Regions from separate parts of the Streptomyces sp. UF-297 genome, predicted to be linked through region 2. Evidence: riboswitches for the same ligand, from Rfam matches in the RefSeq annotation. Region 2 holds a riboswitch; the other holds the start of a gene.

Region 1 (4,344 bases), on a different contig from region 2:
CCTCACCGCCCATGAGCCGTACGTACGCCCACGAGATGGGCAGGATCCCGGCCGAGCCCCACGGCGCCGCCGAGATGGGCCCCACGCCCGTCTCCGGGCCCGCCGTGGGCTGCAGCGGGTGGTTGGGGAGGTACGGCGCCAGGTGCGCGCGCACGCCTACCGGGCCGACGCCGGGGCCGCCGCCGCCGTGCGGGATGCAGAAGGTCTTGTGCAGGTTCAGGTGCGAGACGTCGCCGCCGAACTTGCCCGGCTCGGCGAGCCCGACCAGCGCGTTGAGGTTGGCGCCGTCCACGTACACCTGGCCGCCCGCCTCGTGCACCGTCGCGCAGATCTGGGTGATGTGCTCCTCGAAGACGCCGTGCGTGGAGGGGTAGGTCACCATCAGCACCGCCAGTTCCTCGCGGTGCTTCTCGATCTTGGCGTGCAGGTCGTCGGTGTCGACCTCGCCGTCCTCGCCGGTCTTGACGACGACGACCTTCATGCCGGCCATGACGGCGCTCGCGGCGTTGGTGCCGTGCGCGGAGGACGGGATCAGGCAGACCGTGCGCTGCTCGTCGCCGTTGGCCCGGTGGTAGGCCCGCACCGCCAGCAGTCCGGCCAGCTCGCCCTGCGACCCGGCGTTGGGCTGGATGGAGACCTTGTCGTAGCCGGTGACCGTCGCCAGCCGCTCCTCCAGCTCGTGGATCAGTGTCAGGTAGCCCTGCGCCTGCTCGACGGGCGCGAAGGGGTGCAGCTGCCCGAACTCGGGCCAGGTGACCGGCTCCATCTCGGTGGTGGCGTTGAGCTTCATCGTGCACGAGCCCAGCGGGATCATGCCGCGGTCCAGCGCGTAGTCCTTGTCGGAGAGCGTGCGCAGGTAGCGCAGCATCGCCGTCTCGGAGCGGTGCTGGTGGAAGACGGGGTGGGTCAGGTAGTCGTCGGCGCGCAGCAGGCCCTCGGGCAGCGCGTCACCGGTCCGGGCGTCCAGTTCCTCGACGTCGCCGCGGACTCCGAAGGCACCCCACACGGCGGCCAGTTGGGCCCGCCCCGTGGTCTCGTCGCAGGCGATGCCCACCAGGTCGGCGTCCACCTGGCGCAGGTTCACCCCGGCCTCCCGCGCCGCGGCCACGATCTCGGCGGCCCGGCCCGGCACGCGCACGGTCAGCGTGTCGAAGTACGCGCCGTGCACGACCTCCACGCCGCCCGCGCGCAGCCCCTGGGCCAGGATCGCGGCGTAGCGGTGGGTACGGCGGGCGATGGTGCGCAGGCCCTCGGGGCCGTGGTAGACCGCGTACATCCCGGCCATCACCGCGAGCAGCACCTGCGCGGTGCAGATGTTGCTGGTGGCCTTCTCCCGGCGGATGTGCTGCTCGCGCGTCTGCAGTGCGAGGCGGTACGCCTTGTTGCCGTCGGCGTCCACCGACACGCCCACCAGCCTGCCCGGCAGGCTGCGCGCGAAGGCCTCGCGTACGGCCATGAATCCGGCGTGCGGGCCACCGAAGCCCATCGGTACGCCGAAACGTTGCGTCGTACCCACCGCGATGTCCGCGCCCAGCTCACCGGGCGAGGTCAGCACGGTCAGCGCGAGCAGGTCGGCGGCGACGGTGACCACCGCGCCCAGCTCGTGCGCCTGCTCGATGACGGCCCGCGGGTCGCGTACGGCACCGGAGGCGCCCGGGTACTGCAGCAGCACGCCGAACACGCCGCGCTCGGCGACCTCGGCGGGAATGCCCTGGGCCAGATCCGCGACCACCACCTCGACGCCGGTGGGCTCGGCACGCGTCTGGATCACGGCAATGGTCTGCGGCAGACAATCGGCATCAACGACAAAAACGCCCTGCTTGACCTTCCCGACCCGCCGGGAGAGCGCCATCGCCTCGGCGGCGGCGGTGCCCTCGTCCAGCAGCGAGGCGCCGGAGGTCGGCAGCCCCGTCAGGTCGGCGACCACGGTCTGGAAATTGAGCAGGGCCTCCAGCCGGCCCTGCGAGATCTCCGGCTGGTAGGGCGTGTACGCCGTGTACCAGGCGGGGTTCTCCATCACATTGCGCAAAATCACCGGCGGCGTGAACGTGCCGTAGTAGCCGAGCCCGATCATCGGCGCGAGCACCTGGTTGCGGTCCGCCAGCTCCCGCAGCTCCTGGAGGACCTCGGCCTCCGTACGGGCCTGCGGCAGCGCCAGCGCCTCCGCGCTCTTGATCACATCGGGTACGGCGGCGGTGGTCAGCTCGTCCAGCGACCCGAAACCGACATGCGCGAGCATCTTCGCCTGCGCCTCGTGGTCGGGACCGATATGACGCTGCTCAAAGGGTGTGCCCTGCTCCAGCTCGGTCAAGGAGATGCGATCGGTGGTCATCTGCGGGGGCCTCCTGGTCGTCGCGACCTGCGAGGGGCACCACGGCGCGGGTGCCCGGACGGCCTCCCCCTCTGTCATCTCAACCTGAGAGCTTCACCGGCCCCGCACACGGCAGGCCGACTTTCACCGTCGGTGAGGAAGGGTTCCGGCGCTGTGCCCGACCGTGGCCCGCCCTGCTTTCCAGAGTGACCTCGTCCATGCGGTACATGTGCCTGAGAGATTCCGGGGAGGATTTGCTCCTTCGGCGCCCCCGACGGCATCGTCGGAGGACTCTCCCGCATGGGGTCTGCAGCCATCGGCCAGCCTACCAGCGCACCTCTTGACGTTTCCTCGAGTGGCCGGGGCATGAAATGTGCCGTTTCGTAGTTGTCACAGGGCAGTTGCGACCAGTTGGAGGGACCGTGCAGACCGATATCGATCCCCGGAGTCTGATCGGCCGCAAGGCGTTCGACCGAAACGGCGCCAAGATCGGCACTGTCGACGAGGTCTACCTCGACGACGCCACCGGCGAACCGGAATGGGCCGCCGTCCGTACTGGCCTCTTCAGCCGTGACGCCTTCGTCCCTCTGGAACCCAGCGAACTGGGCGACGAGGGCCTGCGCGTCCCCTACGACCGGAAGCTGATCAAGGACGCCCCGGACTTCGGCGTGGGCCGCCATCTCTCCCCCGAGCAGGAACTCCAGCTCTACCACCACTACCGGCTGGATATCTCCACCCCGGACTCCGGACCCGACACCTCCGCCGACTCCGAATTCGGCCGGATAGCGGGCTCGGAGGACTGACCGCGCCCCGGACGGTCCCCGCCCATCAGCGGCAGCGGATCGCCCGGCCGCAGCGCGGGATCCTCCACCGGGAAGGTCCGCACCCGCCCAGGGGCCGACCAGGGCTGCTCGAAGCGCACCGTCACCCTCCCCACACCGCTCCCCTGCACCCACCCTGCCCCGTACTCCTCGTGCACCACATCCAGCCCCGGAAGCCACCTGCGCGGCCGCTCCTCGGCCGCCTGAGGCTCCACAGCGGCGGTCTCGACCACGGCCTTCTCCGCCGCCTCCCCGGCCGCCCGCTCCGCCGCCAGCTGCGCGAAGAGGTCCTCCTGCGTGAAGTCCGCCAGCCCGCTGACGCCGACGCCCAGCAGCCGCACCCCGCCCGTGGTGTCCACCGTCTCCAGCAGCCGGGCCGCCGCCTCCCGCACCACCGCGGGGTCGTCGGTCGGCCCGCGCAGCGTCTCGGAGCGGGTCAGCGTCGAGAAGTCGTAGTTCCGCACCTTGATCACGACGGTACGGCCCGACCGCCCCGCCGCCCGCAGCCGCTGTACGCACCGGTCCGCCAGCCGCTCCACTTCGGCCCGCACCCGCGTCCGGTCCGTCAGGTCCACCGCGAAGGTGTCCTCCACCGACACCGATTTCGCGTCCCGGTCGGCCACCACGGGCCGCTCGTCGCGCCCCAGCGCCATCTCGTACAGCCCGGAGCCGTGCGCCTTGCCCAGCAGCCGTACGAGCTCCGCCTCGCCCGCCTCCGCCGTCTCCTGGACCGTGTGGATCCCCGCCCGGCGCAGCGCCTCGGCGGTGGCCGGCCCCACGCCCGGCAGCGTACGCACTGGCATGGGCCCCAGCAGCTCCCGCTCGGTACCGGGCTCGATGACCACCAGCCCGTCCGGCTTGGCCTGCTCGGAGGCGATCTTCGCCAGCATCTTCGCGCCGGCCAGGCCCACCGACCCGGTCAGCCCGGTGGTGCGCCGGATGTCCCGGCGCAGCTTCTCCCCCACGGCGCGCGCGGTCCGGCTGTCCGCCGCGACGCCGCCCGCCTCCAGGTCCACGAAGGCCTCGTCCAGGCTCAGCGGCTGCACCAGCGGCGAGAGCGCGTGCAGCAGCTCCATCACCGCCTCGCTGACCTCTCGGTACACCCCGAAGCGGGGCGTCAGATAGGCGGCGTTGGGGCACAGCCGGCGCGCCTGTGCGGTGGGCATCGCCGAGCGCACCCCGAAGACCCGCGCCTCGTAAGAGGCCGTGGAG
Region 2 (4,344 bases):
CGGGTAGGCGGACCAGCCCGCGATGATCACCTTGGGGCTGTTCTCCTTGGCCAGGCGCTCGACCTCGGCCATGTCCACCAGACCGGCCTCGTCGACGTGGTAGGCGACCACGTTGAACTGCTTGCCGGAGAAGTTCAGGCGCATGCCGTGGGTGAGGTGGCCGCCGTGCGCCAGGTCCAGGCCGAGGATCGTGTCGCCGGGCTGGGCGATCGCGAAGAGCGCGGCCTGGTTGGCGGAGGCGCCGGAGTGCGGCTGGACGTTGGCGTACTCGGCGCCGAACAGGTCCTTGACCCGGTCGATGGCGATCTGCTCGGCGACGTCCACGTGCTCGCAGCCGCCGTAGTAGCGGCGGCCCGGGTAGCCCTCGGCGTACTTGTTGGTCAGGACCGAGCCCTGCGCCTCCATGACGGCGACCGGAGCGAAGTTCTCCGACGCGATCATTTCGAGGGTGGACTGCTGGCGGTTCAGCTCGGCGTCGACGGCGGCGGCGACGTCGGGGTCGAGCTCGTGGAGGGAGCTGTTGAGAAGCGACATGAGTCTTCCTAGGGAGGGGGGTGTGGCTCAGCCGGCGGTGAAGGCGGTGTACGCGTCGGCCGAGAGCAGCTCGTCCGGCTCACCGGTGACCTTCACCTTGAACAGCCAACCGCCCTCGAAGGGGGCGGAGTTCACCAGCGAGGGGTCGTTGACGACATCCTCGTTGATCTCGGTGATCTCGCCGTCGACGGGCGCGTAGAGATCGCTGACGGACTTGGTCGACTCCAGCTCACCGCAGGTCTCGCCCGCCGTGACCGTGTCACCGACCGCAGGAAGCTGCACGAAGACGACATCGCCGAGCGCATTGGCGGCGTGCTCGGTGATACCGACCGTCGCGACGCCGTCCTCGGCGGCCGACAGCCACTCGTGCTCCTTGCTGTAGCGCAGCTGCTGGGGGTTGCTCATGAGGTGATTCTCCTGGATGCGGTGGCGTGATCTGTGCGTGCGTCTTGAAGCGTGAGACAAAAGTGTCAGAAGTGACAGGTGTGTGGGGTGTCCGTCACTTCTGGCGCTTGTAGAAGGGCAGCGCCACGACCTCGTACGGCTCGTGGCTGCCGCGGATGTCCACCGCGACCCCCGGCGTGCCCGGCTCGGCGTGCGCCGCGTCCACGTACGCGATCGCGATCGGCTTGCCGAGGGTGGGGGAGGGGGCACCGGAGGTGACCTCGCCGATCACCGCGCCGTCGGCGACGACCTGGTAGCCGGCCCGCGGCACCCGCCGGCCCTCGGCGACCAGCCCGACCAGCTTGCGCGGCGGCGCCGTCTTCGCCCGCTCGGCCGCCGCTTCCAGGGCCTTGCGCCCCACGAAGTCACCGCCGTTGGTGGTCTTCTCGAACTTCACGACCCGGCCCAGGCCCGCGTCGAACGGCGTGGTGGCGGTGGTCAGTTCGTGCCCGTACAGCGGCATGCCCGCCTCCAGGCGCAGCGTGTCGCGGCAGGACAGGCCGCAGGGCACCAGGCCCGCGCCCGCGCCCGCCTCGGTCAGCGCCTCCCAGACCGTGACCGCGTCGGCGGGGCGTACGAACAGCTCGAAGCCGTCCTCGCCGGTGTATCCCGTACGGGCGATCAGCGCGTGCGCACCGGCGACCGTGCCGGGCAGGCCCGCGTAGTACTTCAGGCCGTCCAGGTCGGCGTCGGTCAGGGACTTGAGGATGCCGGGGGACTCGGGGCCCTGCACGGCGATCAGCGCGTAGGCGTCCCGGTCGTCGCGCACCGCGGCGTCGAAACCGGCCTGCCGCTCGACCAGCGCGTCCAGCACCACCTGGGCGTTGGAGGCGTTGGCGACGACCATGTACTCCTGCTCGCCCAGGCGGTAGACGATCAGGTCGTCCAGAATGCCGCCCTCGGCGTCGCAGATCATGGTGTAGCGGGCGCGGCCCACGGCCACCGAGCCGATGTTGCCGACCAGGGCGAAGTCCAGCAGGTCGGCGGCGGCCGGGCCGGTCACGGTGATCTCGCCCATGTGGGAGAGGTCGAACAGGCCGGCGCGGGTGCGCACCGCGACGTGCTCGTCGCGCTCGCTCCCGTAGCGCAGCGGCATGTCCCAGCCGGCGAAGTCGGTCATGGTCGCGCCGAGGGCGCGGTGCGTTGCGTCCAGCGCCGTACGGCGGGGGGCATCAGTCATTGCTTCAGACTCCCAGGCATGGGTGACAAGACGTCCTCCCCATCTGTCATCGGAACCTGAGAGGTTCACCGAAAGCCCCTTACGGGCCCGCGGCTTGCACCTTGGGTGGAGCCACAGCAACCGCGGCTCGCTTTTCAGATCTGCCTCGCCCACGCGGTATAGGGGCCTGAGAGATTCAAGGGAGGACTTGCTCCTTCGGCGCCCCGGCGCGGCCGGGGACTCTCCCGCGCGGATTCAAGCGGCCGGTATGCAGTTGGCTGTGCTCGTACGTACGGAGCGTTGTGCACGGATCCGCACATGGCGCGCACATCATTGCACGGGAACCCCCGGGGCCGGAACGGCTGTCCGAACCACTGAGGGAACACCGTCACCTGTCCCCGCGTGGGGTGGTGAGTCGGCAATCACCTTGAACGGCATTACCTTTTCTTGACACTGTGCGGGTAGGGCGGGACCTAACCGGACCGGGAGGGGCGATCACGGTGCACAGGCAAGCCGCATTCGCGACAACGTCGGGGGGTGCTGCCGCGGACGTGGTCCGGCAGGAGCCCGTGGGCACGCTTCCCCGGCCCCGGCGCGCGCCGGGCGCCCTGCTGCGCCCCGGGCTCGGCAGCGGACCCGGCGTGCTGGACCTGCGCGGGGAGCAGGAGCGCGCCGGGGGTGAGATGCGCTTCTCCGCGGGCGATCTGGTGGTGGTCTCCGGGCTGCCGGGCAGCGGCAAGTCCACCCTGATGCACCGCGTGGTGCCGGGGCTGGACCAGCGCGGCGCCGCCGTGTACCGCATCGACTCCCAGGACGTGCGCGAGCGGTGGGCGGCCGGCCGGCTCGGCGCGCTGCCGTACGGCTTGTACCGCCCCCTGGTGCGCGGCGCGCACTATCTGGGGCTGCGGCGGGCGCTGCGCTCGGGCCGCAGCGTGGTCGTGCACGACTGCGGGACGCTGGCCTGGGTGCGCCGCTGGATCGCGCGCCAGGCCCGGCGCTCGGGCCGCGGCGCGCATCTGGTGCTGCTGGACGTGGCGCCCGAAGTGGCCCTGGCCGGGCAGGAGTCCAGGGGCCGCGGGGTGACGGGGTACGCCTTCGGGCGGCACCGCAGGGCGGTGGGCGCCCTGGTCTCCCGGGCGCAAACGGCCCGTCTGCCCAAGGGATTTCGCTCGGTGGTCCTGCTGGACCGCCCGGCCGCCGACGCCCTGGAGGCCGTCACCTTCGAATGACGGCCTCCGGGCCCGGCCGCGCTGCGGCGCCGGGTGTCGGCTCAGAAGATCTTCGGCAGACCGGGGAACTCGGGCAGCTTCGGGGTCTCCGGCAGACCGGGGAGCTTGGGCAGGTCGGGGAGCTTGGGCAGCCCCGGGACGTTCGGCAGCTTCATGCCTTTGAAGGCCTTGCCAATGCTGACCGCCGCCAGTACTTCGAGCGCTGCCTCCGTCAGGGGCTTGAGCGTGACCGCCACCTTGATCAAGTCACCCTCCTTCGTACCGGCGAGAAGCGCCTTGACCTGCGTGTCGAGCTTCTTCTGGGCCTTCTTCAGCCACTCGTCGTCCACCGGGGCGCCGGCCCGCCGGGGGCTGGAGTGCTTGAGCAGGTAGGCGGCGCGGGAGGTGGCGTGGATGGCGTGGTCGAGCTTGTGCTGCAGCGCGGCGGTCTCGGCCGGCTTGATCTTGGTCCGGTCGTGATGGGCCTGCTGGCACACCTTGCTCGCCGCCCTGAGCAGGTCGCTGATGGCGTGGAATGCGGCGGCCTCGGCCTTCGCCACGTGGGGGTGGGGGGTCGCGGTGCGCGCCGTGGCCCGCTCGGGGGCGGCCGCGGCGGCGGTGCCCGCGACGCCCAGGGTCATGGCGCCGGCGATGGCGGCGCTGACGAAGGCGAGGGCGGTCCGGTTCGTTGCCATGGGGGGAAGTCCTTTCGCAGAGGCGGTGGCAGGGCAGGGACGCCCTCCTGTCACCCTCGAAGCGGTCGGGACCGTCCGCAACCGCACGGATGCGCAAAGTGATCAATCGGGTGCACCGGCCGGTCGCGACCCCGGCTGGCGCTAGGGTCGTCGACCAGGTAGTGCGCGGTGATGAGCGGGTGGGTGACGTGGATTTTCCAGGGCAGGGCGTGCCGGGGCAGCCGTATGCGGGCGAGGGGCATCCGGGCGAGGGCCGTTCGGGGTGGCACGCCCCCGGAGCCGGTCTGCCGGACGAGGGCATTCC

The links. Region 2 has a riboswitch for glycine ahead of gcvT (glycine cleavage system aminomethyltransferase GcvT). Riboswitches for the same ligand answer to the same signal wherever they lie in the genome.
Region 1: it holds a riboswitch for glycine, as region 2 does, so the genes downstream of both, gcvP (aminomethyl-transferring glycine dehydrogenase) here and gcvT (glycine cleavage system aminomethyltransferase GcvT) in region 2, are expected to answer to the same signal.

Annotation. Positions count from the first base shown of each region.
Region 1 covers NZ_JBSIBZ010000100.1:9,105-13,448, reverse strand. Annotated here, with positions in the region: gene gcvP (aminomethyl-transferring glycine dehydrogenase) at 1-2,332, opposite strand, end outside; glycine riboswitch at 2,523-2,620, opposite strand; gene AC4IJH_RS37185 (PRC-barrel domain-containing protein) at 2,734-3,114, shown strand; gene AC4IJH_RS37180 (DNA polymerase IV) at 3,027-4,344, opposite strand, start outside.
Region 2 covers NZ_JBSIBZ010000002.1:124,282-128,625, forward strand. Annotated here, with positions in the region: gene glyA (serine hydroxymethyltransferase) at 1-534, opposite strand, end outside; gene gcvH (glycine cleavage system protein GcvH) at 562-939, opposite strand; gene gcvT (glycine cleavage system aminomethyltransferase GcvT) at 1,034-2,158, opposite strand; glycine riboswitch at 2,192-2,302, opposite strand; glycine riboswitch at 2,303-2,395, opposite strand; gene AC4IJH_RS02680 (AAA family ATPase) at 2,707-3,366, shown strand; gene AC4IJH_RS02685 (hypothetical protein) at 3,408-4,040, opposite strand.